2 regions of the Oceanobacillus sp. M60 genome follow, and region 2 is predicted to be linked to the other one. Evidence: a T-box and tRNA genes for the amino acid it is inferred to sense, from the RefSeq annotation. Region 2 holds a T-box; the other holds one or more tRNA genes.
What was found. A T-box is a leader RNA that pairs with one kind of tRNA and senses whether it is charged. The one in region 2 lies ahead of tyrS (tyrosine--tRNA ligase), so its partner is inferred to be a tRNA-Tyr.
Positions count from the first base shown of each region.

Region 1: it encodes a tRNA-Tyr, which carries the amino acid that the T-box ahead of tyrS (tyrosine--tRNA ligase) is inferred to sense. The anticodon was not compared.

Region 1 is NZ_JBSSNH010000012.1:15,976-31,712, forward strand. Features, by position in the region: gene ACW0TQ_RS21410 (class D sortase) at 38-631, shown strand; gene ACW0TQ_RS21415 (metal ABC transporter solute-binding protein, Zn/Mn family) at 688-1,926, opposite strand; gene ACW0TQ_RS21420 (aldehyde dehydrogenase family protein) at 2,162-3,586, opposite strand; gene fabI (enoyl-ACP reductase FabI) at 3,770-4,546, opposite strand; tRNA gene ACW0TQ_RS21430 (tRNA-Glu) at 4,985-5,059, shown strand; tRNA gene ACW0TQ_RS21435 (tRNA-Val) at 5,063-5,138, shown strand; tRNA gene ACW0TQ_RS21440 (tRNA-Thr) at 5,143-5,218, shown strand; tRNA gene ACW0TQ_RS21445 (tRNA-Tyr) at 5,261-5,345, shown strand; tRNA gene ACW0TQ_RS21450 (tRNA-Gln) at 5,355-5,429, shown strand; tRNA gene ACW0TQ_RS21455 (tRNA-Lys) at 5,679-5,751, shown strand; gene ACW0TQ_RS21460 (hydroxymethylglutaryl-CoA reductase, degradative) at 6,085-7,374, shown strand; gene mvk (mevalonate kinase) at 7,371-8,327, shown strand; gene mvaD (diphosphomevalonate decarboxylase) at 8,424-9,398, shown strand; gene ACW0TQ_RS21475 (phosphomevalonate kinase) at 9,408-10,523, shown strand; gene ACW0TQ_RS21480 (aspartyl-phosphate phosphatase Spo0E family protein) at 10,812-10,964, opposite strand; gene sigW (RNA polymerase sigma factor SigW) at 11,102-11,665, shown strand; gene rsiW (anti-sigma-W factor RsiW) at 11,681-12,322, shown strand; gene cdaA (diadenylate cyclase CdaA) at 12,806-13,627, shown strand; gene ACW0TQ_RS21500 (CdaR family protein) at 13,620-14,852, shown strand; gene glmM (phosphoglucosamine mutase) at 14,887-15,737, shown strand, end outside.
Region 2 is NZ_JBSSNH010000006.1:62,740-78,476, reverse strand. Features, by position in the region: gene ACW0TQ_RS15330 (undecaprenyl-diphosphate phosphatase) at 1-289, shown strand, start outside; gene ACW0TQ_RS15325 (metal-sulfur cluster assembly factor) at 363-674, opposite strand; gene yjfP (esterase) at 737-1,501, opposite strand; gene ACW0TQ_RS15315 (Cof-type HAD-IIB family hydrolase) at 1,655-2,497, shown strand; gene ACW0TQ_RS15310 (NifU N-terminal domain-containing protein) at 2,612-2,875, shown strand; gene ACW0TQ_RS15305 (hypothetical protein) at 2,985-3,404, opposite strand; gene ACW0TQ_RS15300 (YitT family protein) at 3,421-4,263, opposite strand; gene ACW0TQ_RS15295 (DegV family protein) at 4,358-5,215, shown strand; gene tyrS (tyrosine--tRNA ligase) at 5,301-6,578, opposite strand; T-box leader at 6,691-6,924, opposite strand; gene ACW0TQ_RS15285 (transglycosylase domain-containing protein) at 7,051-9,567, shown strand; gene ACW0TQ_RS15280 (GNAT family N-acetyltransferase) at 9,752-10,384, shown strand; gene ACW0TQ_RS15275 (acetoin utilization AcuB family protein) at 10,414-11,061, shown strand; gene ACW0TQ_RS15270 (acetoin utilization protein AcuC) at 11,058-12,212, shown strand; gene ccpA (catabolite control protein A) at 12,325-13,320, opposite strand; gene ACW0TQ_RS15260 (bifunctional 3-deoxy-7-phosphoheptulonate synthase/chorismate mutase) at 13,868-14,944, opposite strand; gene ACW0TQ_RS15255 (YtxH domain-containing protein) at 15,302-15,737, opposite strand, start outside.

The DNA.
Region 1 (15,737 bases), on a different contig from region 2:
GGAGATACATATTTTGGTTGATGAAGGAGCGGCTTCAATGAAACGGATAGGAATCCTTTTTATAATAGCAGGTGTCATTTGTATTGGTGTTTTTGGCTATCAAATTATAGGACACGAACAATCGCAAAAGCAGTCTTTGATTCAGGCGGAGGAAAGAATCAAACAAGGCGCCAATGAGCAGGGTGAAGCAGGCGGGGAGGATACAGAAAAATCAATAGAAGCGTTCGATGCGGACCAGGACGAAGCATTTGCTACATTAGAGATACCTAAATTGGGAAAAACGTTGCCTATTGTGGAGGGGACAGACCCAGATTCATTGCAAAAAGGAGTCGGACACTTATCCAATTCCGTTTTTCCTGGGCAGGGGGAGCAAATCCTCTTATCCGGGCATCGGGATACGGTTTTTCGTGATTTTGGTGAATTGGAGATAGGGGATACATTTGTGGTGCAGATGCCTTATGGTGAGTATACGTATGAAATAAGAGAAACGGAAATTGTGCCTGAGGATGACACTTCTGTCATCGGTGAGATGGGGGAAGAGGTATTAGTTGTCACTACCTGTTATCCATTCCACTTTGTGGGCAGTGCGCCGGATCGTTTTGTTGCCTATGCTTATCCGGTTTCTGAATAATAGAACAAAAAAGGAGCTTTCAACCTGATAAATCATATCTGGCTGAAAGCTTCTTTTTAATCATTTAGTACGGTTTTTAACGTTTCAATATTTTTTTCCATTAGACTGAAGTAATCTTCGCCGTTTTCTATATCCTCTTCGGTAATAGTCTCCATATTGCTCAGTACAGCACTGTCAGCGCCAATTTCGTCTTGGATAATTTCACTAATTCTGCTGCTGATATTTCGTTCAAAGACAACATACTTTAAATCATATTCGCGGGCAGTATCCACTATTTCCACCAAAGCAGACTGAGAAGGCTCCTGCGAAGAGGAGAGTCCATGGATGCTGATTTGTTCTAAGCCGTATCGATCTTCCCAATAGCCATATGCTGCATGGGAGACAATCATTTGCGGATGGTCTGCGTTCTCAATCGTTTGTGCTAATTCCTGATCCACCTGTTCCAATTGTCCTTCTAATTCTTCTAAGTTCTCCGTGAAATATGCTTCATGTTCTGGCATTTTTTCGATAAGAAGATCGGTAATATTTTCAGCTAATTGAATGCTGATGACAGGGTCAAGGAAAACATGCGGATCACCCACACCGCTTTCGCCGTCATGATTATCGATCAATAATTCAACGACGCCTGATTCGGCAATTACTTCTCCATCTGCATCTTCAAGCTCCAGTTTTACTTCTAACGTATCGTTGATTTGTGTTTCAAAGGAAGCATCGTCCGCTTCTTCATCCAATTCCCATTCCTCTGAACCCTCTGTGCGGAAATACCAGTTCCATCCCGCGATGTCTTCATCGACATTTGCTTCTGCTTCTATGGAAGCTGTATCGCCGCTGTGGTAATGGTCATTGATGCCGTCAATGATAATGTCGCCGTTGTCCTCTGCTTCTTCCTCGTTGTAATGTTCTTCTTCATTCTCATGAGCGTGCTCCGCTTCTCCGCGAAGAGGGATATCTTCACCGATGGCAGAAACCTCTACATTTTCTCCTTCTAAAATATCCTCCGCTTTGGAAGCAAAAGGCTCCATGCCGACACCGGAATAAATAAATAAATCCTTCTTAGCTAAATCGACCATCTCACGTGAGCTTGGTTCGTATGTGTGTGCATCCGCATTTGGCGGGTAGATGCTTTCTACATCGACATAATCGCCGCCGATTTTGGAAATAAAATCTTCTAATGCGAAAATAGTAGTAGAAATTTCAAGCTGTTCCTGATCTCCATCCTGACTGTCCTCTGCGGATTGACAGCCTGCAAGGAAAAGAAGGAATAAACCGAAAAAGAGAATGACCCGTTTTTTCATTGAATTGAACCTCCATTAATTTATATAGTGCGTTTGAATTTCTTATAAAAAAGAAAAATAAGTAATCCTTACTATTATGGTTTGCTTCGTAAAAAACAAACAATGAACCTGTAATTCTTATTATTCGTAATCGTTACGATTTAAAATTTACAGGTTTTTAGAGGGGTTGTCAAGGAGTTTTTTACAAAAAAATTGTCAGCAGCTCATTTGCTGCTGACAATGGATGTGGTATTTATTAAGGTAAGCCGACAATCGTTTTTGGTTCTAAGAATTCTTCGATGCCGTAATCTCCCCATTCGCGTCCAATACCAGACTGGTCGAAACCGCCAAATGGAGCGGTAAAGTCAGCTTGTTCATTATTGACTACAATTCTGCCGGAGCGAAGGCTTTTTGCTGTTTTGGTCAGCGCCTCCGGATCATTACCGACAACATAGCCTGCTAACCCATAAATTGTACCATTGGCAATTTCAATTGCTTCATCTAAATCGTTATAGGTGATAACGGAAAGTACAGGACCGAAAATCTCTTCCTGGGCAATCGTATCTTCAGGTTTTACATTAGTAAATACAGTCAGTTTAGAATAATATCCGGTTTCCAAGCCTTCTGGTTTACCTGTTCCGCCGGTAACTAGAGTTGCGTTACTGTCGATTCCTTTTTGGATATAGTCTTGAACGGTTTTCCATTGATCCTCCGATACCTGTGGTCCGGTGAAAGTAGACTCGTCTTTTGGATCGCCGACAGGATATTCGGAAATATGGTTTTTAATCGCTTGGATAAAATCATCATGCATGGATTCTGGGACCAATGCTCGCGTTCCTGCTGTACATACTTGACCTGTATTGCCAGCGATATGGGAAATAGCTGTTTTTGCAGCATAATCCACATCTGCATCATCCAATACGACAATTGGCGATTTGCCGCCAAGCTCTAAGGAAACCTTTTTAATATCTTGAGCGGCGTTTTCCATAATTTTCGTACCTACGCCGCCGGATCCTGTAAAGGATACAAAGTCGATATCTGGATGAGAGCTGATGCCGTTACCGATGGTAGAGCCTGTTCCGTTTACCAGATTGAATACGCCTTTTGGAACACCGGCAGCTTCGAACACTTCTTTTAATAAGACAGCCGCGAAAGGTGTTTCTGTTGATGGTTTTAATACGACGGTGCTGCCCGCTGCAAACGCACTAGCCAGCTTTGTAGACGCCTGATTTGTCGGGAAATTCCAAGGCGTGATTAAACCAGCGACGCCAATCGCATCCTTTTGGATAAAGGAGTTTTCCCGGTTTTCAGTAAAGTCAAAATCACGTACCAGTTTTGCCGCTGTCCGGAAATGATTTAATCCCATCTGATATTGTACGTTGGTTGTAAATGTTACTGGAGAGCCAAGCTCTGCCATGATAACTTCAATAAATTGATCTTTTCGTTTTTCATATTCATCTGCGATTCGGTCTAATAAATCAGCACGTTCTTCTTTGGTTGTTTGTGAAAACGCCGGGAAAGCATCCCGTGCAGCTTGAACTGCTTTATCAAGATCCTCTTTGGTACCAGAGCTGATTTCACCAATTTTTTCTTCGGTTGCAGGGTTGATTACATCAATTGTTTCGTTTCCAGTGGAATCAACCCACTGACCGTTAATATAATGCTGTATATAGTTATACATTTTCTCCACCCCTTTGCTTGTTTTTCAATAAAGAATATTCAATAATACGTTATCAGCCTTTTTGAATATCCATTACTACTTGTTCCCGCAATAAAAAGTGATTAAACGTAGTAGAGAACATGGATTTAGCCAATAAAAAAACTGTCTCTTCTTAAATAATGAAGAGAGACAGTTTTTGAGAGATTAGCCGCCAATAATATTGAATCCGGCATCTACATGCAATACTTCGCCGGTGATTCCACGTGCCAGTTCGCTAAGAAGGAATAATGTTGCATCTCCAACTTCGTCTTGATCGATGTTGCGGCGCAGCGGAGCTTTTTCTTCCACAACTTGAGATTTTTCGTTGAAATTAGCTACTCCTTTTGCAGAGAGTGTACGGATTGGGCCGGCTGACACAGCGTTCACACGAATGCCATCTTTGCCCACATCTTCAGCTAGGTAGCGGACGCTTGCTTCCAGAGAAGCTTTAGCAACACCCATCACGTTATAGCCAGGAACGACTTGTTCTGCTCCGATGTAAGTTTGTGTCACGATCGAACCGCCTTCAGTCATCAGTTCCTTCGCAGCATTTGTTATGGTTACTAAGGAATAAGCGCTGATTTCTTGAGCAAGCAGGAAACCATCGCGGGAAGTAGTGACAAATTCACCCTGCAGGTCTTCCCGTTTAGCAAAGGCAACAGAGTGAACCAAGCCGTGAATCACGCCGATTTTTTCTTTTATTTCATGAAAGGCTCCCTGAATACTTTCATCGGATTTAACATCGCAAGAGATGATTGCTTTTGGTTCAATTTCATGCTTCTCTAAAAGTTTTACTAATTTTTTGTAGGATCTTTCCTGTCTATTGGTGAAAATAAGGTTCGCTCCGGCATTATGTAGAGATTTTGTAATACCCCAAGCAATACTTCTTTCGTTAGCGACGCCCATTACAACAATGTTTTTACCTTCTAATAATTTTGTCATACGTATCCTCCATTCAACATTTAACTTAGCATCTATTATAACGGATTAGTACCAGGTGATAAAGTTATAAACTGTTTTTCTTTTCTATAAGAAGTATGTGTGATAAGTAAAAAAGCAGTTCAGTTGGACCGCTTTGCCGATTCAGAACCCAGGTAATCGCAGTCGGGAAAATATACGGTACTTTCCTGCCGGAGAATTCTTGTTGTCAAAAAAGATACTCACGCTGGTTTTATATTTATAGAAGAAAAGAGAGGAAATAAGAAATGAGAAGCCTTGGAAATAGTGTCATAACGGGTTTGGTGGAGTGATTTATCGACTTTTGAAAAATAAAATAAGGTTTTTTTCATTTTTCCCTTTACAAACGGTTGGTTCCTCGATATAATAAAATTCGTCAGTTTGCGAGAGAAGCTTTCAAAAAGCCTCTCAGAAACGCATTATGGCCCGTTGGTCAAGCGGTTAAGACACCGCCCTTTCACGGCGGTAACACGGGTTCGAATCCCGTACGGGTCACCAAATGGAGGATTAGCTCAGCTGGGAGAGCACCTGCCTTACAAGCAGGGGGTCGCAGGTTCGAGCCCTGCATCCTCCACCATCACGCCGGCCTAGCTCAACTGGTAGAGCAACTGACTTGTAATCAGTAGGTTGGGGGTTCAAGTCCTCTGGCCGGCACCATTTTTTCATGTATATAATTGATAATATGGTTAACAATAATATGGAGGGGTAGCGAAGTGGCTAAACGCGGCGGACTGTAAATCCGCTCCCTCAGGGTTCGGCAGTTCGAATCTGCCCCCCTCCACCATGTTTTTGTTGGGCCATAGCCAAGCGGTAAGGCATCGGGTTTTGATCCCGTGTACCCCAGGTTCGAATCCTGGTGGCCCAGCCATTTTTATTTTTTAGAAGAAATACATGATAATACTATTACTGATAATAGTATTTTTTTATGGACAGGGCTATATATAATAACCTGTCTTATCATAGGAGCCATTAGCTCAGTCGGTAGAGCAACGAGCGAAACTTCTGCCGAATCAGCTTCGAGTAACCCCGAAGCATTCACTTCGAAGCAAATGCTTGCAGATGCAGGGGTCCACCAAATAAAGAAGCACGAAATAAGGTACCATTCTATTTATAAAACGAGCCATTAGCTCAGTCGGTAGAGCATCTGACTTTTAATCAGAGGGTCGAAGGTTCGAATCCTTCATGGCTCACTACAAGCATGACAAGTATAAAATACAGAAAAACGGGATAATTTTATCTCGTTTTTTTCTTTATCAGCATAAAAATCTCATATTATTTGAACAACAGTTCGACGTTAGTAAAGAGCCTGCCATAGTCTGAGCAGTCCAGCGATTTTGTATATGTTAGAAGCTGGAAATACCAATGCATTACGGTAATGCTGCAAACATAGTTTCAGTCACGAAATAAGTATCTTCTGAATGAAAAAACGATAGAATTCGTGTTATAATCAAAATAGTTTATTTTAGTACATTGTAATAAAAAAGCATATTTCAGATATGATAAATAAAAAGGATGAGCTAGGCATGACCTCTTCAAGGATACCAGGTTTTTATAATATGACGGTAGAAGAAAGGCGGGCATTATTACGTGAGGCCTTTACTTTAACAGATGCAGAAACGCAAAATTTGTCTAACGCCGATGCGCTTACGGTAGGAAAAGCAGATAATATGATTGAAAACGTCATTGGCACCTATCAATTACCATTCGGATTGGGATTAAACTTTTTAATAAACGGGAAAGAATATGTAGTACCGATGGCTATTGAAGAAGCTTCTGTTGTTGCTTCTGCCAGTCATATTGCGAAGATAGTCAGAGAGGCTGGCGGTTTTCGGACAGAATCAAAAGAAAGACTGATGATTGGGCAGATTCAAGTGGTTGGATGTCCGGATTTTCAAGAAGCAAAGCAGCAAATCCTTCGTCAAAAAGATATATTAATGAAAGCTGCCGATGATGCCTATCCAAGCATTGTCAGCCGCGGAGGCGGTGTGAGAGACTTAGATGTACGGGTTTTGAATGAGAACGATGCATCGTCTTATAGCAAAATGCTGGTCATGCATATCTATGTAGACACCTGTGACGCCATGGGAGCGAATATGATTAATACCATGGTGGAATCGATTGCGCCAATCGTGGAAGAAATAACCAAAGGAAAAGTGCATTTGCGTATTTTATCGAACTATGCCGATCGCAGCCTGGCTACAGCAAAATGTGTAATACCTCCGCATCTGCTAAAAACAGGTTCGTTTGCTGGAGAAGAGGTCAGAGATGGTGTCATCCATGCGTATGAATTTGCTGCCTCTGACCCGTATCGTGCAGTAACGCATAATAAAGGGATTATGAACGGCATTGACCCTGTTGTGATTGCGACAGGAAATGATTGGCGGGCAGTAGAGGCGGGGGCACATGCTTATGCTGCCAGAAATGGTCATTATGGCTCCATGACTACGTGGTCAAAGGATGAAGAAGGTAATCTCGTTGGTGAAATTGAGTTGCCAATGTCGATAGGAACTGTCGGGGGAGCGACTCGCGTGCACCCATTAGCTGATTTTTCTTTATCCGTTATGCAAATTGAATCAGCAGAAGAGCTTGCGCAGGTAATTGTAGCAGTTGGTCTTGCTCAAAATCTTGGAGCGCTCAAAGCGTTGGCGACCGATGGGATTCAAAAAGGGCATATGGCGCTTCATTCACGTTCTGTTGCGATAGCTGGCGGAGCAACTGGGGAGATGATTGATGTGATAGCAAAACAATTAGTAGAACAACAAGAAATCCGTGTGGGAAAAGCTAAAGAATTGGTGGAACAGTATAAACAATGAGTGCAGAAAAAGTAACAGCATCGGAAAAAACAGCTATTGGCGTAGCTCATAGTAAGGTCATTTTAATTGGAGAGCATTCGGTTGTACACGGGCAGCCGGCAATTGCTATTCCATTTCCTTTAATTGGCGTAGAGACGGTAATTGAGTATGTTCCTGGAGCGGTGAAAATGGACAGTACCTTTTATCATGGCCCATTGCGGCATGCCCCGAAAGAGCTGGAAGGAATTGTGGAATGTGTCTCTAGTTCTTGTGAATATCTTGGGATTCCTTATAAGGATTTGTTAATACGGATTAATTCCTCGGTACCGCCAGGAAAGGGTCTTGGTTCAAGTGCATCTGTCGCTATTTCTATTATTCGCTCTTTATTCCATTATTGCGATAAGGAATGCTCGACAGAAGATTTGCTGCAATTAGCGAATGTGGCAGAAACCTATGCGCATGGAGCACCAAGCGGGCTGGATACCTTAACGATCACTTCCGATAAACCAGTGTGGTATAAAAAAGGAAGTCCTGTTGAGCACATTGAATTAGGAGAAGACCTGCATTTTATTGTTGCAGACTCCGGCAGATTTGGGGATACACGTACATCAGTTGAATCGGTAGCAAGTCTGTTAAAAGCAGCTCCGCAGCGTATCCATTCCAAAATAGAACGGATCGGGGCGTTAACGCATCATGCAAAAGATGCATTGGAAAAAGCTAGTAAACAGTTTTTAGGTCAACTGTTAAATGAAGCACAAAAAGAACTGGAAGCATTAGGAGTCAGTGATGCCGGTTTAAATAAATTGATTCGCTTTGCCCGGGAAGAAGGGGCTTTAGGTGCGAAATTGACAGGCGGCGGAAATGGCGGTTGTATCATTGCGCTTGCGCAAAATGAAGTTCATTCAAAGCAGCTGGCAGAGAAATTACGCCGTTTTGGTGCAGCAGCAGTCTGGCCGTTTGTTTTGAAGAAATAAAGCGATGCCTCATTCGGCGGGGCTTTTCCCCGGCTGAATGAAGCCGCATGAAAAGAATGATTTGACAGGGATTGTAGAAAAGGAGATTCAAATAATATGAAGGCAACAGCAAGAGCGCATACGAATATTGCTTTAATCAAGTATTGGGGGAAGCGGAATGAATCATTGATTCTTCCTGCCAACAGTAACCTTTCCGTGACATTAGATGGTTTTTCTACAGAGACAACCGTTCATTTTCAGGAAGGGTTAAAAAAAGATTCCTTTCATTTGAATGAACAGAATGTAGAAGGAGATGCGCTTGGAAAGGTAGCGATATTTTTAGATAAGGTGCGTGCTCTTTCTGGAAAGGAAATCTATGCACAGGTTCAATCTGTGAATCATGTTCCTACTGCTGCCGGATTTGCTTCTTCTGCATCTGGTCTTGCAGCATTAGCTGCAGCGAGCTCCAAAGCAATCGGACTTTCTCTAAATGATACGGAATTATCGAAGCTGGCTCGTCAAGGCTCTGGTTCTGCTTCCCGTTCGATTTTCGGCGGTTTTGTTGAATGGCAGATGGGGGAACGGGAAGATGGATCCGATTCGTTTGCCGTGCAAATTGCTGACAAGTCACACTGGGATATTCGCATTGCTGCTGTGGTTTTGTCAAAAACAGAGAAAAAGGTCTCAAGCAGGGAGGGGATGCGCCGTACCGTAGAAACCTCTCCTTTTTATGCAGGCTGGCTGGAGCAGACAGCAAAGGATCTGCAAGAAATAAAACAAGCCATTAAAGTGAAGGATTTTGAGAAGATGGGAAGCGTTGCAGAAGCGAACTGCATGCGCATGCATGCTACAACTTTGGGAGCGAATCCTCCGTTTACATACTGGCAGGATACCACGATGCGAGTGATGCAGACGGTACAAACCTTAAGAGAACAAGGGATTCCTGCCTTTTTTACGATTGATGCCGGCCCGAATGTAAAAGTTTTATATTTACCAGAAAACGAAGCTAAGGTGAAAAAACGCCTGCAGGCAACAGAAGGCGTGGAGGATATTATAATCAGTAAACCCGGAAGCGGAATAAGCTATAGATAGGAGGATAATATGGTGGCAAAATCAATCACGGTCAAAGTACCAGGGAAATTAATGATTGCGGGAGAATTTGCCGTATTAGAGCCTTATCAGAATCTGGCAGTGATGGCTGTGAACCGTTTTGTCTATGCGACGGTAGCGGAAGCGGATAGCCACCAGCTGACTCTTTCGGACTTTTCTCTTCATAAGGTTCCATGGTCTTGGCGAGAGACAGACATACATATTGATTCAGACGATCCCAGGCTGTCTTTTGTTAAGAATGCACTCCGGATTACATATCGTTATTTAGAAGAACAAGGACTGCCGGTTCTTCCGATGCATGTTTCTACACGCAGTGAGCTGGATGATGCCTCTGGCGTGAAATATGGATTGGGCTCCAGTGCAGCGATTGTTACTTCTATCGTAGCGGGAGTATTACGTTTTCAGGCTCCGCAATTGGCTGAAAAAGATACCATTTTCCGTCTGGCTGCGATATCGCATGTGATTACGCAAGGAAACGGATCGGGAGCAGATATCGCTGCATCCACTTATGGCGGGCTGCTTCAATTCTCTTCTTTTCAGGCAGATTGGCTTCTCGAAGCATACCAGGAAGCGGGGTCTGTCACAGAAGTCGTAGAGAAGGATTGGAAATATTATAAAACGAAGCCGATTACGCTGCCAGAAAATGTTTACTTTTGTGTAGGCTGGACAGGCAGTGCTGCATCTACGAAAGATTTAGTGAACCAGGTGCGCTTATTGAAAATAAACAATGCGAAAGCTTATACTTCATTTCTGAAAGACAGTGAACATGCCGTATCTCAGTTTTTAACTGGCTCAAAAGACAATGATATCAATCAATTATTTGCTGGGATAACAGCTAACCGAAAAGCGTTGAATCAAGTTGGGAAAGCAGCAGATACAAATATTGAGATACCCGATTTAACCGTCTTATGTAACTTGGCAGAGGATTTGGGTGGCGCAGGAAAGCCTTCTGGCGCTGGAGGCGGAGATTGCGGGATTGCTTTTATGCCTTCGCAGGAAGCTGCGGAACAACTAGCGCATGCGTGGGAAGAAGCAGGAATCAAAGCTTTGACGTTATCTCCTTCTACCGGCGGAGAGACGGTGATGGAAGAGAATCATTCTGTTTAAGAAATATTAGAAAAGATAAAGGAGAGCCGTTTTGCAATTCGATGCATTGTAAATCGGTTCTTTTATTTTTGCATTTAAATCAAAGGAATTCTGATACCATCTTCAAATATTTTCAAGTTTCTTATAAAAAATAAAAAATGTTTAATGAAGTGAAGGACAAAATAAGATATTATTATTCATAGAGATATAGTTGGTGAGGGGAAGATTACATAGAGATGTTTGTGGATAGGAAATGTAACAAAAAAAGACATACACAGAAGATGTCTTTGAAAATTGAGTAAGGATGATTTAAGAGGTTTTTTTTAAATAAGCAAAAATTAATGCATCCAATTTTTCGCTTGTGGACAGAACAGGTTCTGAGTCTAATCCATGCTCCTCAGACAATGCCAGCATTTCTTGCCTGCACTGTTCAATCTCCATGAATAACGATTTTTTATCCACAAATTTCACTCCTTTTTTAGTATACTTATCGTTAGATATACCCTGTCGGAAAAAAAATAAACATTCTTTTTTAAAATGTGAAACCTTACAAGCGGTTGTTTCGTATAGAGAGTACCGCATAGTGCGGAGGTAATTAGATGGACCAATTTATAAAGAAAAAGATTATAGAAGTTAAAAAAGGAGACCAATCTGCTTTTTCGGATGTCGTATCCTTTTATCAAGATAAAATATACCAGCACTGCTACCGTATGCTGGGTAATAAGCACGAAGCGGAAGATATTGCACAAGAAGCGTTTATACGTGCATATGTGAATATTGATTCATTTGATGAGAGCAGAAAATTCTCTACATGGTTATACCGCATAGCTACGAATTTAACCATTGACCGCATGCGCAAGCGTAAACCGGACTTTCATCTTGATGCAGAAGTAAAAGGGACAGAAGGTTTGGATATGTATTCTCAGCTTGCCAGTACGGAACGTCTGCCTGGAGAAGAAGTGGAAAGCAGAGAACTGCAGCGGTATATTCATCATGAGATTTCTCAGCTTCCTTCTAAATACCGGAGTATTATCATGCTCAGGTATCTGGAAGAATTTTCACTAAAGGAAATCAGTGAAATTCTTGATGTTCCTCTTGGTACGGTAAAAACGCGGATTCATCGTGGAAGAGAGGCCTTGAGAAAGAGGCTTCGACATGTGTAAAGGAGCGTGCTTGATGTGAGCTGCAATAAAGAGTATATAAAAAAAATGCATGACTATTTAGATGGGGATATTTCCGCAGAAGAAGAAAGCTTACTAAGAAGGCATCTGGAGGATTGTGAAGATTGTCAGAAGCATTTTCATGAGCTTCATCGAACCATTGCTTTAATAAAAAGTGCGGAACGGATGGAAGCCCCGGTTGGTTTTACAGAAAATGTTATGAATAAATTGCCGACAGAAAAGAAATCGGTAAAGTATAAGCGCTGGTTTAAACATCATCCAATCCTTGTTGCAGCAGCTATTTTCTTCTTGTTGATGATAGGCAGTCTTTCCTCCACTTTTAATCAAGGAACGGATCAGCTTGTTGTTTCTGCACAGGAAGAGCTTGTCGTTGATGGAGACACCGTGATTGTGCCCGAGGGTGTCACTGTTTCCGGAGATGTCTACGTGAAAAACGGTGATTTATTAGTGCTTGGAACGGTGGACGGCAATGTTACCTTGTTTAATGGAGAGCTTTTAGACGGCGAATCGGAGCTGGAAGGCGGCGGCCTGATGGCCTCTGCAGGAGGAGTCAACGGAGAACTGGAAACCGTAGACCAAACGTTTGAGTGGATATGGTATCATATAAAGAATTTCTTTAAAGGATTATTCGCATTTTAAGATAAAACAATGAAAAAAGGAGCGAGATGATGTCGCTCTCTTTTTTTGGGCGAAAGAAACTGTCATAATGGAGTAAAACATAGCTGCTCCATCAATTATGAAAAAACAGCTGGTTCAGGGTATTGAAGTGGTCAAATTTGGCAGGATTTCTACACACACATTTTAATGGTGTTCCATTTTCTAAAGAAAATAAAAAACTACAGACAGGTCTGTTTTTACAAATTTATGATATAATAATTATCGACTGTAATTCATAATAGTTCATGATAATATAAAACGAAACTTCATTCAGCGGGAATTTATTCTTTCCCTCCGCTGAAGGATTCAGAGAGCTGCATCACGTTATCTTCTGCTTAAATAAATCGAGTTTCATTCTCTATTTAAAGGCGGGAATTTTACGGCCGGTTCTCCGAGAGAAATAATTGCTTTTAAGATAATGTTTAAAACAAACAGGTAATTCTATTGGGTAAAGGATGTGTGCACATGCTTGATGGGGGATTTGACTTTTTAGATCTGCTGCGAATTGGCGTTGATATCGCTCTCGTCTGGTATGTATTATATAAATTAATCATGCTGATCAGAGGTACAAAGGCTATTCAGCTATTAAAAGGAATAGCAGTTGTAATGGTTGTGTGGGGAGTAAGTATGCTGTTAAACTTACAAACCATCCAATTTATCACAGGCCAAGTTATTAATTGGGGAGTTATTGTAATTGTTATTTTATTCCAGCCGGAATTACGAAGAGCACTGGAACAGCTGGGGCGAGGGAATATCTTCGCCAGATCGGGAAGCTCTGCTGAAGAAATTATTCAAAATGAAATTGAGGCTATTGTTACATCTTGTAATTATATGGGTAAAAGAAGAATTGGTGCGCTTATCTCCATTGAAAGAGAAACAGGAATTGGGGATTATGCGGAAACCGGGATTCCAATCAACGGAAAGCTTACTCACCAGCTTCTGACAAACATATTTACACCAAATACACCGCTTCATGATGGGGCAGTAATTATAAAAAATGAAGAGATCACAGCTGCGGCTTGTTACCTGCCTTTATCCGAGAGTCCATTTATCTCCAAGGAATTAGGAACAAGGCATCGTGCCGCAATGGGAATAAGTGAAGTAACAGATGCGTTAACGATTGTTGTTTCTGAGGAAACAGGTGCCGTCTCTTGTACAAAAAATGGAGAGCTGCATCGTGATATCGATGAAGAAAAATTAAGAGAAATGCTTTTAACGCATTTATCAATCGTCCCGAAAGCCTCTGACAAAAAATCATGGAAACGGAGGACTGGTAAGCGTGGATAATTGGTTTAAGAGTAAGTGGTTTGTCCGTATCCTTTCCTTAGCTTTTGCGGTAACACTCTATGCTTTTGTCAATGTGTCCGAAACACCAAATTCCGATTCAACATTTTCTGGTTCAACCACTTCCACAGAAACCTTGGAACAAATTCCAGTAGATATCCGTATTGACCGCGACAGCTATGTTGTCAGTGATGTTCCAGAAGAGGTCGATGTTACTTTACAAGGGAATCGAGGCAGTATGACACCGTATATACTTCAACGTAATTTTGATGTATACGTCGACTTAGAAGGCTTAGAAGAAGGAACGCATGTTGTTGAACTGCAGCATAATATAGCAGGAGATGTGGAAGTATTTATTGAGCCGAAAACAGCAGAAGTCACCATTGAAGAACGGGCATCTCAAGAGTTTACTGTAACTGCTGATCTGATTAATCAAGACCTGATGGCAGATGGTTACGAAGTGGTCGATTATAGTGTCGATCCGGAAACGATAACGATAACAAGCTCAGCGAGCGTCATTGAATCGATTGGCTCTGTAAGGGCTTATGTGAATATGGAAGGTGTCGATGAGTCAATTAACAATCGGGAGCTTCCGATTAGTGTATATGATATACAAGGAAATGAATTGAATGTCGGATTAGACCCTGAAAGTGTTCAGGTCTCCGTAGAAGTCGACAATCCAAGCAAGTCTGTACCACTGTCTGTAGAGACAACAGGTGAGCTGGAAGAAGACCTTGAGCTGGACTCTATTTCTCCAAATGAAGAGGAAGTGGAGATTTACTCTCAAAGTGACGTGCTGGAGGATATTTCAGAAGTGACTACCGAGCCGCTGGACTTATCCGAGATTGAAGAATCCGGCACAGTTGAAGTACCGCTTGATTTGCCTGAAAACGTGCAAGCACCGGAGACGGAAGAGGTAGAAGTTACGGTAGAAGTAGAAGGAACAAATGTAATCGAGAATGTAGCTTTAGAAGAAGAAGGCTTAGCAAATGGATTGGAAGCATCTTATGCAGACCCTGCATTAGAAGTAGAAGTGACAGGGGATGCCTCGGTGGTAAATGGTTTAACGGCAGATGATATCAACGCCGTACTGGATTTATCTGATTTAGAATCAGGAGAGCATGAAGTGCCTATTGACATTGAAGCTCCTGAGGATGTCACTGCCACAGGAAATGTGGAAGAGGTCACGGTGGAAATAATCGATCCGGCTGAAACAGCAGAAGAATAGTTGTATATTGTATGGTCAAAGGAGAGATATAATAATGGGTAAATTTTTTGGAACAGACGGTGTCAGGGGAGTAGCAAATGAAGGGCTGACTCCTGAAATGGCATTTAAGCTCGGTCGTTTTGGCGGATATACGTTAACAAAAGGCAGTGAAAAGCCACGCGTTTTAATCGGCAGAGATACACGTATTTCTGGACATATGCTGGAAGGCGCGTTGATTGCAGGACTTCTGTCAACAGGCGTAGAAGCAATGCGGCTGGGTGTTATTTCAACGCCGGGGGTCGCTTACTTAACAAAAGCAATGAGCGCGCAGGCAGGGGTGATGATTTCTGCATCCCATAATCCTGTAGAAGATAACGGGATTAAATTCTTCGGCTCAGATGGATTTAAGCTGACAGATGCTCAGGAAGCGGAAATTGAAGCTTTATTAGAACAAGAAGAGGATGATCTGCCTCGCCCGACAGGCGCTGGTATCGGATCAGTGAGTGATTATTTTGAAGGCAGACAGAAATACCTGTCCTTCTTAAAAGATACGATTGATAACGATTTTGACGGAATACGTATCGCTGTAGATTGTGCACATGGAGCAACATCCAGCCTGGCTACACATCTATTCGCAGATTTGGAGGCTGACATTCATTCCATGGGCTCTACACCGAACGGCCTGAATATTAATGATGGTGTCGGTTCTACACATCCGGAAGGACTACAGCAATATGTGCTGGATAAAGAAGCGGATGTCGGACTGGCTTTTGATGGAGACGGTGATCGCTTGATTGCTGTGGATGAAAAAGGAAACATCGTGGACGGCGATAAAATCATGTTCATCTGCGCAAAATACCTGAAAGAAATTGGGATGCTTCGTAAGGACACTGTCGTATCCACTGT
Region 2 (15,737 bases):
TATCGTTGCTTCGATGCTTGTCGGCATGAAAAAGGAAACAGCTTTACGATTTTCTTTCCTGCTCTATATTCCGGTAAGTCTTGGTACAGGTATTCTTGAAATACCTGAAATCGCCAGTGACCCGGCAATGAGTTATCTATGGGCACCTTATCTGGTAGCATTCATTACGTCCTTCATTGCCAGCTATTTTGCACTTAAATGGTTTATGAACGTGATGCGGCACGGAAAACTTGAGTATTTCGCATACTACTGTGTCATCGTCGGTATTCTTGTATTGATTTTCTTATAATAATCTCCAAATATAAACAAAGGCATCCATTCTTTTTAGACGGATGCCTTTGTTTATATTCTGCTCTCTTTTATCAATCTGGAATACCTAAGGCAATCTTCGCATAGCGGGACATCTTATCTTTACCCCAAGGCGGATCCCAAACAATATTTGTTTTTGTTTCTTTTACTTCTGGAATATCTGATAAAGCATGCTTGATATCTGCCTCAATATGCGCAGATAAAGGACATCCCATTGCAGTCAATGTCATCGTAACTACACACAAGCCATCATCATCCAAATCTACATCATATATTAAACCAAGATTGACAATATCAATACCTAGTTCCGGATCAATAACGTTTTCTAATGCACCCATTAGATTCTCTTTCATCGCTTCATCCATACGTGTCATCCTCCTTTCCCTTGTTTCTATTAAATCATACTTTAACATGTAATTAAATCATTTTACAACAGATGCCGCTCAAACCACTCTGCAGCGTGGTGCATTGCCGGCACACTAACTTTATGCTCCCTGCCTTTTTCGCCAATAAATTGCAGATGGTCTTTCTTTTTATAAGCCTGCTTGACTGTTTGGTAAAAGGAGTGCGATTGTTCATAAGGAACTACTTTATCATTTTCCCCATGCCAGAACATTAACGGACGTTCGTGAAGTGATTCCACGTGGGCAGACAAATCTAATTCAGCCAGCTGTTCAAACAAATCATCCAAATCTTCTTGTGTAAATGGTGTCTTCCCATTCTTTTCAGCATACTGCAGTAATTGGTGCGCATATGCTTGCAGTTTAGGGGTACCCATCATAACAGCCGCTGCATTGACCCAGGAATATTTGACAAGCGCAGCACTTGTTGTAATTCCTCCCATGCTGGTTCCAGCTACACCTAATGCATTTTCTTTTAAAAGCTTATTTTCTAATAAGTATTTCCGGATAATATCCAATTCACGAATATTTTTTAACACGATTTCAAAAAAAGCGAGCTGCCGTTTATCATCTGATAAACCGCTGTTTCTTTCCCCATGGTGCAGCGCTTCCGGTAGAAGCACCCGAAATCCTTTCTCAGCAAGCATGTAGGCTATCGGCAAATTTTGCTCCTTCGCGCTTGTAAAACCATGGTAATAAATAACCGTCGGCCGTTCCCCGCCAGCATACTTTTGATCGACAACATGCAAGCAAGGTATTCCCTCGATTGGTTCCTGATATATTCCTATCATTTCTGACACGCTTCCTTTCACTTATCAACGTACTATCTCTATTGTAAAGTTTTTGTAATATCTTTCGCAAACAATGCAGCTTTTGTTTAATTTTTCTTTACTTTACATATTTTCAAATCATGGTAACATAAAAATCAAATGAGAGGTGACAGAATGGAAAATAAAAACAGGCACTTAATCGCATTGGATTTAGATGGTACGTTATTGACAGATAATAAGAAAATCAGTATTCGAAATAAACAGGCGATATCTCAAGCAATAGAAGATGGCCACGTGGTTGTTATTGCCACCGGAAGACCCGGCCGTGCCAGTATTCAATACTATCAGGAACTCCAATTAAAAACACCGATGGTAAACTTCAATGGAGCACTTGTACACCATCCTCTGGATACCAGCTGGAAAGGTATTCACACGCCAATGCCCCTGACTACCGCACATCGGATTATTGATGTTTCCAACGAAGTCGAAGTAAAAAATATATTAGCTGAAGTGCAAGACCAGGTTTATTTAGATCAATACAGTGAAGATATTATGACTATCTTTCAAGATTTCCCCGAGCAATCACCATATATTATCGGCGACATTAAATCTAAATTAAAATATGATCCGACTTCTGTTCTTATTCATCCTAACGCTTCGCAGGTAGAGGAGCTGCGAAATCATTTAAATGATTATCATGCGGAAGTCATTGAACATCGTAAATGGGGCGCTCCATGGAATATCATTGAAATTATCAAAAAAGGAATGAATAAAGCAGTCGGGCTTAAGCACATTGCTGACGAATATCACATTGCCCGTGAAAATATTATTGCTTTTGGCGACGAGGACAATGATTTAGAAATGATTGATTATGCCGGTGTCGGTGTTTCTATGGGAAATGCGATTGACGACCTTGTCTCTGTATCCAAACATCAGACCTTAACGAATGAAGAAGACGGTATCAGCATATTTTTAGAAGAATATTTAAATCTTAATAAGAATAACAGCCTTGTGTAATGGTTATTAAGAAGGGAGTCTGCAGATAAAACATATGCAGCCTTCCTTTTCTTTATCTCTTTTCGATTTTCTGTTAATATAAACTTACGAACAATTAAATGAGGAGGTACTCATATGGCAGTACATATTTCCCCGACACCAAATCCAAATGCAATGAAATACACATCAGATAGTGTTATTTTTTCTGGGACAAACAGTATTTCTGTTATGCCCGGTGATGTTAGCGAGCATGAAATTTTAAATGAATTAATGAAACTGGAAGATGTTGATAACGTATTTGGCTATCAAAATTTTATTACGGTCAACAAACATTTTGACGCTGACTGGGAGAATATTAATCCCAAGGTAGAAGAAATATTTGTTAAATTCGGCTATTAAGAAAGAGGCCGGGAGCTCCCCGGCCTCTTTCTTGTTATCTTATAAATCCCCGGAACCGCTTATGGTCTAGCGAATCCGGGGATTTTAAATAATACTGGCAAAAAACAGCTTATTCTTCTGTATCTATCGGTACATAATTTGCGTTAATCTCATTATCATCTTCATCTTTTCCATACATCACGACGAATGGAGGCTCCTCATGACTAAGCGTATCTTCGGAGAATGTCTCCATGATTTGAAAGCTTTGAAAAGAACCTGCATCTGCTTCTTCCAAGTCTACCGTTGTTTCCTCTTGAATGGTTTCTCCATCCTGTTCAATTCGATAGAAAAAAGCATTTCCTTCTGTTCTTACCTGACCAACGATATGGAATTGTTCTCCATCTGCTGTAATGTCAATTTCCTGGAACATTACGGTGCCTGTCGTTTCATTATTTTCCTCCGGAGCACTCGGCTCAATGACTTCCCCATCTCTATTCCCACAGCCTGCCAATAGTACGAGCACAGTAATAACAGCATACCAACGTTTCATACATATACACACCTTTTTAATCTTTTCTAAAGAACCCATATACTCCAGCAGTTTCTACAATATTTGTAAATGCTTCTGGATCTACTTCATTGATAATTCTTTCTAAATCATATAATTCATATCTTGTCACAACAAGATACATGAGACTTTTATCTGTTTTCGTATACGCTCCCTTTGCAGGCAAAATCGTAATCCCGCGAACCATCGTATCATGGATGGCTTTCTGCAGCTCGTCCGTTTTCTTAGTAACAATAAACGCGGTAACCTTTTCATAGCGTGTATGAATGGTGTCGATCACACGGGTTGTCACATAAAGCGTCAGCATAGTGTATAAAGCATTTTCAGGTTCATACAAAACACCTGCAATAACAATAATCATGGAATTCATAATTAAAAAGTAGTTGCCAATGGGTTTATCTTTCAGACGGGATAATATCATTGCCACAATATCCATACCGCCTGTAGAAGCACCTGCTTTTAATGTGATACCAACACCGACTCCTGCGATAACACCGCCAAATACAGCATTTAAAATGATATCATTCGAGATAGAAACAAGCGGTAAAATTTCTAAGAATAATGTGGAGAAAAATACTGATATGACACTATAAACAGTAAATCCCTTTCCTACCTTTAACCATCCTAAAATCAAAACTGGAATATTTAAAAGAGCTAATAAAATACCTGTGGATAGGCCGATTCCTAAGAAATCATTAAAAATACTGGATAATAGCTGAGCCGCTCCCGTAAATCCACTGGCATAGACATTTGCACCGATAAGAAAGAAGTTTAAAGATGCAGCATTTAATAATGCTCCAAGTATTACTATACTTATCCTCTTAGCTTCAATATAAAACACAAAACAGCCTCCTTTATTAAATTTTTGACTAAATATTCAATTAAACGTAAACTTATAATTAAATCTTATTTAAATAGAAACGGATGTGATTAAAATGGCAATCACCATTCTGGCAGACAGCGCATGTGATTTATCCGAACATTATTATAACGAATATAGTATTGAAATGATACCTTTAACTGTTCATCTTGAATCAAAAGATTATCGGGACAGTGTCGATATTAAACCGAAGACAATCTATGATGCAATGCGGGAAGGACAGACACCAAAAACATCGCAGGCATCAGCAAACCAATTTAAAGAAATCTTCACTTCTTATGCGGAAGCAGGCAAGCCTCTACTCTATATCGCTTTTTCATCGGAATTATCCGGAACCTGCCAAGCTGCAAAAATGGTTGAACAAGAAATTAAAGAGAAATATCCTGAAGCAAAGCTGCACATTATTGATTCCAAATGTGCTTCACTGGGCCTCGGTCTAGTCGTACTGGAAGCAGCTAAAATGGCTCAAAAGGATATCTCTTTTGATGAAATCATTCAGCAAACCGCCAAAAACGCCGCACAGATGGAGCATATATTTACTGTGGACAATTTAGAGTATTTATATCGCGGCGGCCGTGTCAGTAAAACCGCTGCCTTTGTCGGCGGCTTATTGAATATCAAACCTCTTCTGCATGTCGACGGAGGAAAGCTTATTCCTTTAGAAAAAATTCGCGGAACGAAGAAAGTGCTGAAGCGCATGATAGAGGTCATGGAAAAGCGGGGCAGCAATTTCCAAAATCAAACCATTGGAATCAGCCATGGTGATGATTTACCTCGTGCACAGGAGCTTTCCAGAATGATTCAGGATACGTTTCATGTCAAAGAAGAAAATATTATTATTGAAATGGTTGGATCTGTGATTGGCGCACATTCAGGCCCCGGGACGTTGGCTTTATTCTTCTACAACAAATAAAATATATACTTCCCTGCATACAGCACATGGGGAGAAAAAATAGATTTGACGTTATCATAGCGTCAAATCTATTTTTTTCTTCCTATTATTGAAAACGAATCAAGAAATATTTTTTCTTTCCTCTGCGGATAACCGTGAAAGCATCCCCTAAACGGTCCGCTTCATCTACCACGTAATCCAAATCCTGAACACGTTCTCCGTTAATGTAGATAGCCCCATTTTTCACATCTTCTCTTGCCTGCCGCTTCGATGAAGAGATAGAAGCATCCACTAATAAATCGATTAAGCTGGAAGGTTCTTTCCCCGTATCATGATTGGGAACATCCTTAAACGCTTGTTCTACTTCATCTGCTTTTAATTGTTTGATATCTCCGCTGAATAATGCTGCAGAAATTCGCTGCGCCTGATCCAAAGCAGCCTGGTCATGGATGCTGCGTGTCATTTCTTCTGCCAGACGGCGCTGTGCCACCCGTTTTTCCGGCTGTGTTTCTACTTCTTTTTCCAGCTCTGCAATTTCCTCATCTGACAGGAAAGTAAAGTATTTGATAAAACGAATCACATCACGATCATCAGCATTGATCCAAAACTGGTAAAATTCATATGGAGATGTTTTTTCAGCATCTAACCACACGGCATTCCCGGCGGTTTTTCCGAATTTTGTTCCATCTGCTGTTGTGATTAAAGGAACAGTTAAGCCAAATGCTTCAGCAGTTTCTCCTTGGTTCTCTCTGGAACGGCGGATAAGCTCTAACCCTGCTGTGATATTCCCCCACTGATCACTTCCGCCAATTTGCAATGTACAATTTTCTTCTTCGTATAACCGTAAAAAGTCTAGTGATTGCAGAATCATGTAACTGAATTCGGTAAAGGTAATTCCTTGTGCAAGTCTTGCAGCAACCGAATCCTTAGACAGCATGTAATTAATCCCAAAATGCTTTCCTGCTCCGCGAAGGAAATCAATGATTGTCATATTTCCCAGCCAATCGTGGTTGTTGCGGGAGACAACTTGATTATCGCTGGAGGTATCATCCATATCTACAATTTTGGCAATTTGCTTTTGAATGCTTTCCGTAAAACCAAAAACAACCTCTTCGGTATTCAAGCTGCGTTCACTTGAACGGCCGCTTGGATCACCAATCATCCCGGTTCCCCCTCCGACTAAGGCAATCGGTTTATGACCAGCCCGCTGAAACCGGCGCAGCATCGTTAAAGGGACTAAATGTCCGATATGCAAGCTGTCCGCTGTCGGGTCAAAGCCGCAGTATAAGGTTACCTGATTATTTTCAAGATGCTTTTCTAATCCATCCCGATCTGTTACTTGATTTACTAACCCTCTGTTTTCTAAATCCTGTAAAATATTCATATTATTTCCTCCTGCTTATTTGTATTTTCTTTTTACTGACAATGCCAGCTGCTCCCCGCTTTTGGGACATCCTTTTTAAGGTAAATAAAAAAACCCGCCTCCTCTCTGGTAAGAAAGGGACGAGTTGGATTCGCGGTACCACCCTTGTTGCTATTATAAAATAGCCGCTTAAGGTTTGTTAACGATGGTTGTCACCGTTCTTCTTATTATCAGCCTCCATGACGCGAATAATAAAAAGAAAAACTCCAGATTGTAATTCGCAAGTGAATATATACTGACTCGCACCATCCGTCAGTTCTCTAAGACAGGGATTCACGTTGCTACTTCGATCCTTCCATGTTTCTTTCATAAAAAATTAAATTCACATGATACTATTCATAGCATAAATAGTTCTTCTATGCAAGCCTTTTTCCGTCTTACTACCAAACTGTATTTTCACTATGTTATAATAAATGTTGAAATAGGAGGTCTAATGTCTATTATGAAAGAAAAACTGCAACGTTTTTTTAATACTGTTAAAGACTGGTGGAAAAAAGGTATTCTCCAGCAGACATCACGAGTTACATACGACGTTGTTTGGAATATTGTATTATTTGTCATTGTGATTATCGGCATCGGCGGGATTTTTGCCGGCGGAATCGGACTTGGGTACTTTGCCTCCCTGGTTTATGACGAACCATTACGAAGTGAAGCATCTATGGCAGATGATATTTACAATTATTCTGAGACATCCAGTATTTATTTCGCTAACGATGTCTACCTGGGAGATATCCGAAGTGATTTATATCGGGAAGAAGTAGCACTTGACGATATCTCACCTACATTGATTGATGCGGTTATCGCAACAGAGGACGAGTATTTTCACGAGCATAACGGTGTGGTGCCAAAAGCGATCTTAAGAGCGACGGCACAGGAATTTCTAAATTCCTCTGTCCAAACAGGAGGAAGCACACTGACACAGCAGCTGATTAAGAATCAAATTCTAACAGACGAAGTGTCCTTTGACCGGAAAGCCAAAGAAATATTATTAGCAATGCGGCTGGAAAATTATTTTACAAAAGATGAAATCATCGAAGCTTATTTAAATATTATTCCTTATGGCAGAAATTCATCCGGCCGTAATATTGCAGGTATACAGACAGCATCTAAAGGTATTTTCGGTGTAGAGGCATCTGAATTAACACTTCCGCAGGCTGCATATCTGGCCGGCCTTCCGCAAGGTCCTTCTTCCTACACACCATTTACAGCGGAAGGTGCGCGAAAGTCTGAAGAAGAATTGCAAGCTGGAATCAGCCGGATGAGAACAGTTTTAAATCGCATGCATGATATGAATTTTATTTCAGATGAAGAACTCGAAGAAGCTGCCAATTATGATATTGCCAGCGATTTTATTGATGCGATCCCTTCTTCTACAGACGAATATCCATATGTCACTTATGAAGTAGAGAAAAGAACCAAGGATATTATTCAAGGTTTATTAATGGAAGAAGACGGCGTGACTGAGAAAGATTTGGCAGAAGATGACGATTTACGAGCTGAATATGCGGAGCGTACAGAAAGAGAATTACGTGACGGCGGCTATCAAATCCATACGACGATTAATAAAGAAATGTACGACGCCATGGAAGAAGCAGCAGACAATTATTCAGACTATGGATATGCCAGAACGTTTACCGCTACAAACAGTGATGGGGAAGAATATGAAGTAACACAGGAAATCCAGACTGGTGCGATAATGGTTGAAAATAACACCGGCAAAATAATTTCATTTATCGGCGGACGCGGTTTTGATGAAGATCACCAGGTAAATTTCGCTACGGATACAAGACGCTCTATCGGCAGTACCATCAAGCCTTTGCTTGATTATGCGCCGGCGATGGAAGAAGGCGTTATTCAGCCGGGAACACCGATTGCAGACTATCCTAGGACATTTGCTGGTGGATGGCCTCCGCGTAACTATGGAGGAGGAAATTATGGCCTTGTCTCTGCCCGTACAGCGCTGGCCAATTCCTATAATATTCCTGCTGCCGCCGTGTATATGGAAATAATCAATAATGACCCTGCTGCTGAATATTTGGAAAAGATGGGCATCACTTCATTAACGCCTGGTGATCATGTTCAGCCATCTCTTTCTATTGGCGGAATGGACCATGGTATATCAGTAGAAGAAAACGTCAATGCTTTCTCCACCTTTGGCAATAACGGGAAGTTTGCAGATGCTTATATGATTGATAGAATCACAAACGCTGAAGGCGATGTGATTTATGAGCATGAAACGGATCCAGTAGAAGTATTTTCACCTGAAACAGCTTACCTGACAGTCGATATGATGCGGGATGTGATTGATAACGGGACAGGTAATTTCGTGAATTCCCAGCTTCAAAACACAAATGTCGACTGGGCTGGAAAAACAGGAACATCTCAGGATTATCATGACGCCTGGTTTGTAGCAACTAATCCAAATATTACCTTTGGAACTTGGATTGGCTATGAAACGCCTGCTCCCATCAATCATGAGTATCATCTGACATACAGTCAGCGGAATATGAAGTTGTGGGCGGAGGTTATTAATGCCGCCGCGCAGGTAGACCCTGTCCTGGTAACACCGGAATCAACGTTTGAACGTCCGGACGGCATTGTAGAAAGAAGCTACTGCGCCGTTTCAGGAATGCTTCCATCCGATTTATGTGAAGATGTAGGTCTGGTTAAAACAGACTTATTTGATTCCCGTCATGTGCCGACAGAAGAGGACAATAGCTTAACCAGAGGCAGCAGACGCGTTTTAGAATCAGATGACGACGGCAGGTCATTCAGCAGAAGCAACGGGATTATGTTCAACCCTGACTGGCTGAGAGAAAATGGTTATGATGATATGGATGACTTTTCCATGCTCTATCCTCGAACAGAAACAGATAAATGGCTGAGAATTGGCATACCAGTCAGTATGTCCTCATCCAGCTCAGACGATGACGGTGATGATGACGATTAACAAATGATATATATTTTTAATAAAACTTCACTCTATCAAGCAAGGGATATCCGCTTATAGAGTGAAGTTTTTTATTACATACCATAAGCTTCCTAACAATTATCAAAAAATACTAAAAAAATGCTGCGATTTTCTGTATAATGGATGGTAAGAGCATTTTGTATCTCATAAAGGTGGTGGATGGATGAAACACATAAAGGAATTTGATTCAATCCTTTTAGAAACAGAGGCAGGTCTGCTGACAATCGAAGGTCCTGTTTCACGCTCCCAGTTAGAACAATATCATTTTCATGAAGAATTAACTGCATTCCGGCCTGCTGACAAACAATTTGAAGCACTTTTAGACATCGCAGAGCTGGAAGAGTCCAGAATTATCATTGCACGTACAACAGATACCATTATCGGCTATGTGACTTACCTGCATCCTGATCCATTGGAAAGATGGTCCAAGTTCAATATGGAGGATTTAATTGAATTAGGCGCAATTGAGATTATCCGGAAATATCGGGGCGGAGGCGTCGGGTCTACACTGCTCCGGCAATCCATGAAGGACCCTTACATGGAAAATTATATTGTCATTTCTACAGAATATTATTGGCATTGGGATCTTGATTACAGTCAATTAAGTATCTGGGATTATCGGAAAGTGATGGAAAAGATGATGGCAGCGGGAGGGCTTCTTCCAGCTCCTACAGATGAACCGGAGATAAACTCTCATCCGGCTAACTGTTTGATGGTCCGTATAGGAAGTAATGTGCCGCAAAAATCCATTGAACGATTTGATAAATTGCGTTTTTTAGGTCCGAATCATTATTAACAGAGATATAACTGAAGGGGGATTCTACTATGCTAGTTGAAGAATTAATGAACAGGAATATGATAACGCTTCCACCGAATGCAACAATCAATGAAGCATTGCAGCTGTTAGAAAAGCATAAAATCAGACATATCACGATTGTAGATGAAGCGATGCAGGTGCTCGGTATTGTTTCTGACCGCGACGTAAGAGATGCAAGCCCATCCACTTTTTTGGATACAAGTGATTTTCATATTCTTAACAAAGAGATTCAGACCATTATGACGAGTCCGGTGATAACGATTCATCCCATGGATTTTGTCGAAGAAATTGCTTATATTTTTTATGACAAAGAGATTGCCTGTTTACCGGTTGTCAGCCAAAACAAACTGGTTGGTGTCGTAACCGAAAAAGATATGCTCTATAAATTGATTCAATTGACCGGAACACATGAACAAAGCTCCCTTATTGAAGTAAAAGTACCTGATCTGCCTGGACAGCTGCCAAAGGTGGCAAGTGTATTCGGCAACCATAATGTAAATATTGTTTCCGTATTGCTTTATCCTTATAAGGATCCTGACTATAAAATACTTGTCTTCCGTGTTAAAACGTTAAATCCGATGCCTATTATCAATGACCTTCGAGATGCCGGCTATACCCTGCTCTGGCCAAATAATATTATGGAGCCAAAGAAATGACGAAGCAGGCAGGTTTTATTTATACTTCTAATTTTTTAAACTATCAATTCTCAGAAGATCACCCTTTTAATCACAAGAGGACCTTACTGACGAAGGAACTGCTGGAAGAGCAGGCTACCTTAACAGCAGAGGATTTCATTGTACCTCGGGTTGCATCAGATGAAGAGATTGCTCTTTTTCATGATACAACCTATATTGAAGCGGTTAAAAGAGCCGGCAGCGGAGATTTAATAGCAGATCGGGCACAGGAGTATGGCATAGGAACAGAAGATACACCTATTTTTCCAAATATGCATCAAGCTTCTTCTGCATTAGTTGGAGGCAGTCTCACTGCTATTGATAAAATATTAAACGGAGATTATAAAAAAATAACCAATATTGGCGGCGGACTTCATCATGGATTTCCACGTAAAGCCTCCGGGTTCTGTATTTATAATGATTGCGCGATTGCTATTAAATACTTGCGGGAACAGGAGGATTTGAAAGTGCTTTATGTAGATACAGACGCACATCACGGGGACGGCGTGCAGGCTGGTTTTTATGATGATCCGAATGTATGCACCTTTTCTATACATGAAACAGGCCGTTACCTTTTTCCAGGTACGGGAAACGTAAATGAAAGAGGAATCAAAGGCGGACACGGCTATAGTTTTAATTTACCTATTGATGCTTTTACAGAGGATGATTCTTTCTTAGAATTATATGAAACAGCTTTACGGAAAATTGCTGCGTTCTTCAAACCAGATATTATTGTGACACAAAATGGAGCGGACAGCCATTTTCTTGATCCTTTAACACATTTGTGCGGCACCATGAAGATATATGAGAGAATCCCTTTGCTTGCCGCTGAAATTGCAGATACGTATTGTGATGGAAGATGGCTTGCTGTCAGCGGCGGCGGATACGACATGTGGCGTGTTGTGCCACGTGCGTGGGGACAGGTGTGGAATGTGATGAAAACAGGAAGCTGCTGTAAAGGTCCCCTTCCTGAAAAGTGGCTGAAAAAATGGCAAAAGGAAGCTCCCGTAGCCCTTCCGGCAAATTGGCAGGACGCAGCCGATTCTTATCCGGTAATTCCTAGAAGGGCTGAAATCACAGAGAAAAACAAATTACTGTTAGAAGATATGCTTAAGTATACTGCGATTATTTGATTGTAATGGAGGTTAGATTTCTTCTTTTTCAAACCAGTACTGTCTCTTATCAGCCATAGAAAAAGACAAAGCAGTTTATGATTCAAAACTGCCTTGTCTTTTTTGTTGTGTGTTATTTTGTAGAATCTCTGAATTCCATACGATGCGGCAATACCACATTTTTCTCGTCTACTTCCTCATCGTTCATATATTTCGTCAGAAGACGCATACCTACTGCACCAATATCGTAGGTAGGCTGGACAACGGTAGTCAGTTTAGGACGTACCATGCTTGCCAGCCGGATATTATCAAAACCAAATACCTCGATATCCTCAGGGACTTGCAGTCCATTATCCTGCGCGCCATGAATAACACCTAGAGCAATTTCATCATACATCACAAATACAGAAGCTGGGCGTTCCTCTAATTTTAAAAAGTGCTCCATTGCTTCTATACCTGTTGAATACGCATAAGAACTCTTATATATATAATCTTCTTTAGGCTCTATATCAGCCTCTTTCAATGCACGCAGATAGCCATTCGTTTTTAAAATGTTCACGCTTGTATCTGATTCACTGCCTACTAAAGCAGGCTGTTTGTTTGTCTTCTCAATCAATGATTTTGTTGCTTCATATGCAGCCAGTTCATAGTCAATATTGACGGAAGGAATGGTGTCTGTCGAATCATACGTAGAAGCCAGTACAACTGGAACAGAGCTTGTCTGAAACTGATGAACATGGTCCTCCGTGATATTTCCGCCCATAAACAGGATACCGTCTACTTGTTTTTCCAGCATTGTATTGATCAATTCCAATTCCTTGTCCTTGTTTTGATCCGAGCTGCTTAAAATAATATTGTACTTGTACATTGTCGCAATATCCTCAATTCCCCGGGCAAGCTCTGAAAAGAAGATATTCGATATATCCGGAATAATCGCACCGATGGTTGTTGTTTTCTTACTTGCCAGTCCGCGTGCAACTGCGTTAGGACGATATCCTAATTGTTCAATCGTTGCTAATACTTTCTTTCGTGTGGTTGGTTTTACATTTGGATTTCCATTGACAACACGAGATACGGTCGCCATGGAAACATTTGCTTCTCTTGCTACATCATAAATTGTAACAGTCATGTTTATCTACCTCCTAAAATTCATTTTATCGCAGTGCATCTGGCTGAAACCGGGACTGCCAATGTTGTCAGGTTAGTGCGACCGCTGAAGAAAAACACAACGCTTTCCCATAGGAGTCTTCGTGTTTTTCCTTCGCTAGACAGTTTTATTACTATCTGTATCAAAATTCATCAAAATCATTAACCTGTCAATATTGCCGGGATTACTCGTCCCATCAAAGAGCTTTTGCAAGACTCCCGTTTCAAGCATAGTCAAAATCGGGAAATACAGCCCTGCTGAATAATGTTTCACTTTAAACAAGAACTAATGCTGCATCTATTTATATATCATACGCTACCATGAAAAAAATTACAAAACTTTCATGAAAACAAAATGAAAATTTTCATAAACACACTATAAATATAATATACCTTTATCTTATTATATCCAAACTTGAAACTTTGAAAACATTTTCAACGTTTTATTTTAGCGCAGATCCTGTATAGCATTTTTTCTATCAAAAAAACTGCCCCAAAAATTATACCACTAATTTTTGAGACAGTCTTTATTATTTTCCTAAACGATTTTCAACATCTTTGATTTCTTTAAAGAACTGATCGAATGTCGGGATATCCATTTGCTGAGCAGAGTCAGAAAGAGCAACTGCCGGATCCGGATGAACCTCTGCCATTACGCCGTCTGCTCCGACTGCGATAGCAGCTTTAGCTGTAGGCAACAGTAAATCTCTTCTGCCTGTAGAATGTGTTACGTCTACAAAAACAGGTAAATGAGTTTCTTGTTTTAAAATAGGTACTGCAGAAATATCCAGTGTATTACGTGTTGCTTTTTCGTATGTACGAATTCCACGTTCACACAGCATAATATTTTTGTTGCCTCTGGACATGATGTACTCTGCTGCATTTATGAATTCCTGAATGGTTGCAGATAGTCCGCGTTTTAACAGGACAGGCTTTCCAGCATCTCCAGCAGCCTTTAACAGTTCAAAGTTCTGCATGTTTCTTGCACCGATTTGAACGACATCAATATAATCAACTGCCTGTTCTAAATCTGCAGGATTTACAATTTCACTGATAACAGCTAAATCATACTCATCCGCTACTTTTTTCAGGATTTCTAATCCTTCGATTCCAAGTCCTTGGAAATCATATGGAGATGTTCTCGGCTTAAATGCCCCGCCGCGAAGTAATTTCAATCCTTTTTCTTTTACAGACGCAGCTACTGCAGCAACCTGCTCATATCCTTCTACTGCACATGGACCAAATACATAGCTGATTCCGCCATCGCCGACTTTTTCCCCTTTAAGCTCAACGACTGTATTTTCAGGCTGTTTCTTTCTCGATACTAAAAGTGCCTTGCTGTTATCTTCTTCTTGAAGCTCAAGACTTGCTTTGAAAATTTCTTTAAAAATATGTTCAAGTGTTGAATCCTGAAATGGACCATCATTGTTACTTTTAATTTTATCCAGCATCTCACGCTCACGCACTGGATCAAATCGCTTAATGCTCTGCTTGGTTTTTAATTCACCAATCTCTTGATTAATGCCTGCTCTCTTGTTAATCAATTCTAGTATTTCCAGATTGACCTTGTCCATTTGTTCTCTTAGCTGTTCCATTTCATTACTCATTAATACACACTCCTCAAGTCACTTAATCTGTTTAATCATTTAGAATAATTAGAGACCATTATAGCTAAGATTCTTCTATTTGTCACCATCTAATTAATGTAAAATTTTAATTCTTAGAGAAAATACGGAAAAATGGAACCATTAATTATATTATATATCTTGGAAGAAGGGCCAAAAGCCCTCCCCTCCTCCTTTATAAATCCAATATATTTTCACTTTAAAAATCAGCGGAGTTCTACAATCATATAGAACGAAACTTCATTCAGCGGGATTTTTACGGGCGGTTCTCCGGGACAGACAAGATATAATTATAAAAAAACATTGATGAGTAAAAATGCTCATCAATGTTTTTAAGTATTATGATTTTTTATTTGCTTCTTTTTTTACTTCATTAACTGCTTGTTTTGTTTCTTTTTTTACTTCTGCTGTTTTTTTAGAAGCAGTTTCTTCTGCCTCTGCTTTTTTATCAGCAGCTTCTTTTTTTACATCTTCTATTTTATCTGATACCTCATCTTTTAAATCCGAAGCCTTATCTTTTGCATCATCCAGCTTCTCACCAGCAGAATCTTTTACATCTTCTGCTTTATCCTGAGCATCATTCAGTTTATCTTCTACGACATCCTTCAAATCAGCCGTTTTTTGTTTTACGCTTTCTGTAAGCTCCTGAGATTTATCTGCAACTGTCTTGGATAAATCAGAAGTTACATCCACTGCTTTCTTCGTTAAATCGGAAGTTGTAGAATAAGCTTTATCTTTCCATTCCACACCTTTTTCCTGAGCTGTTCCTGCTAAT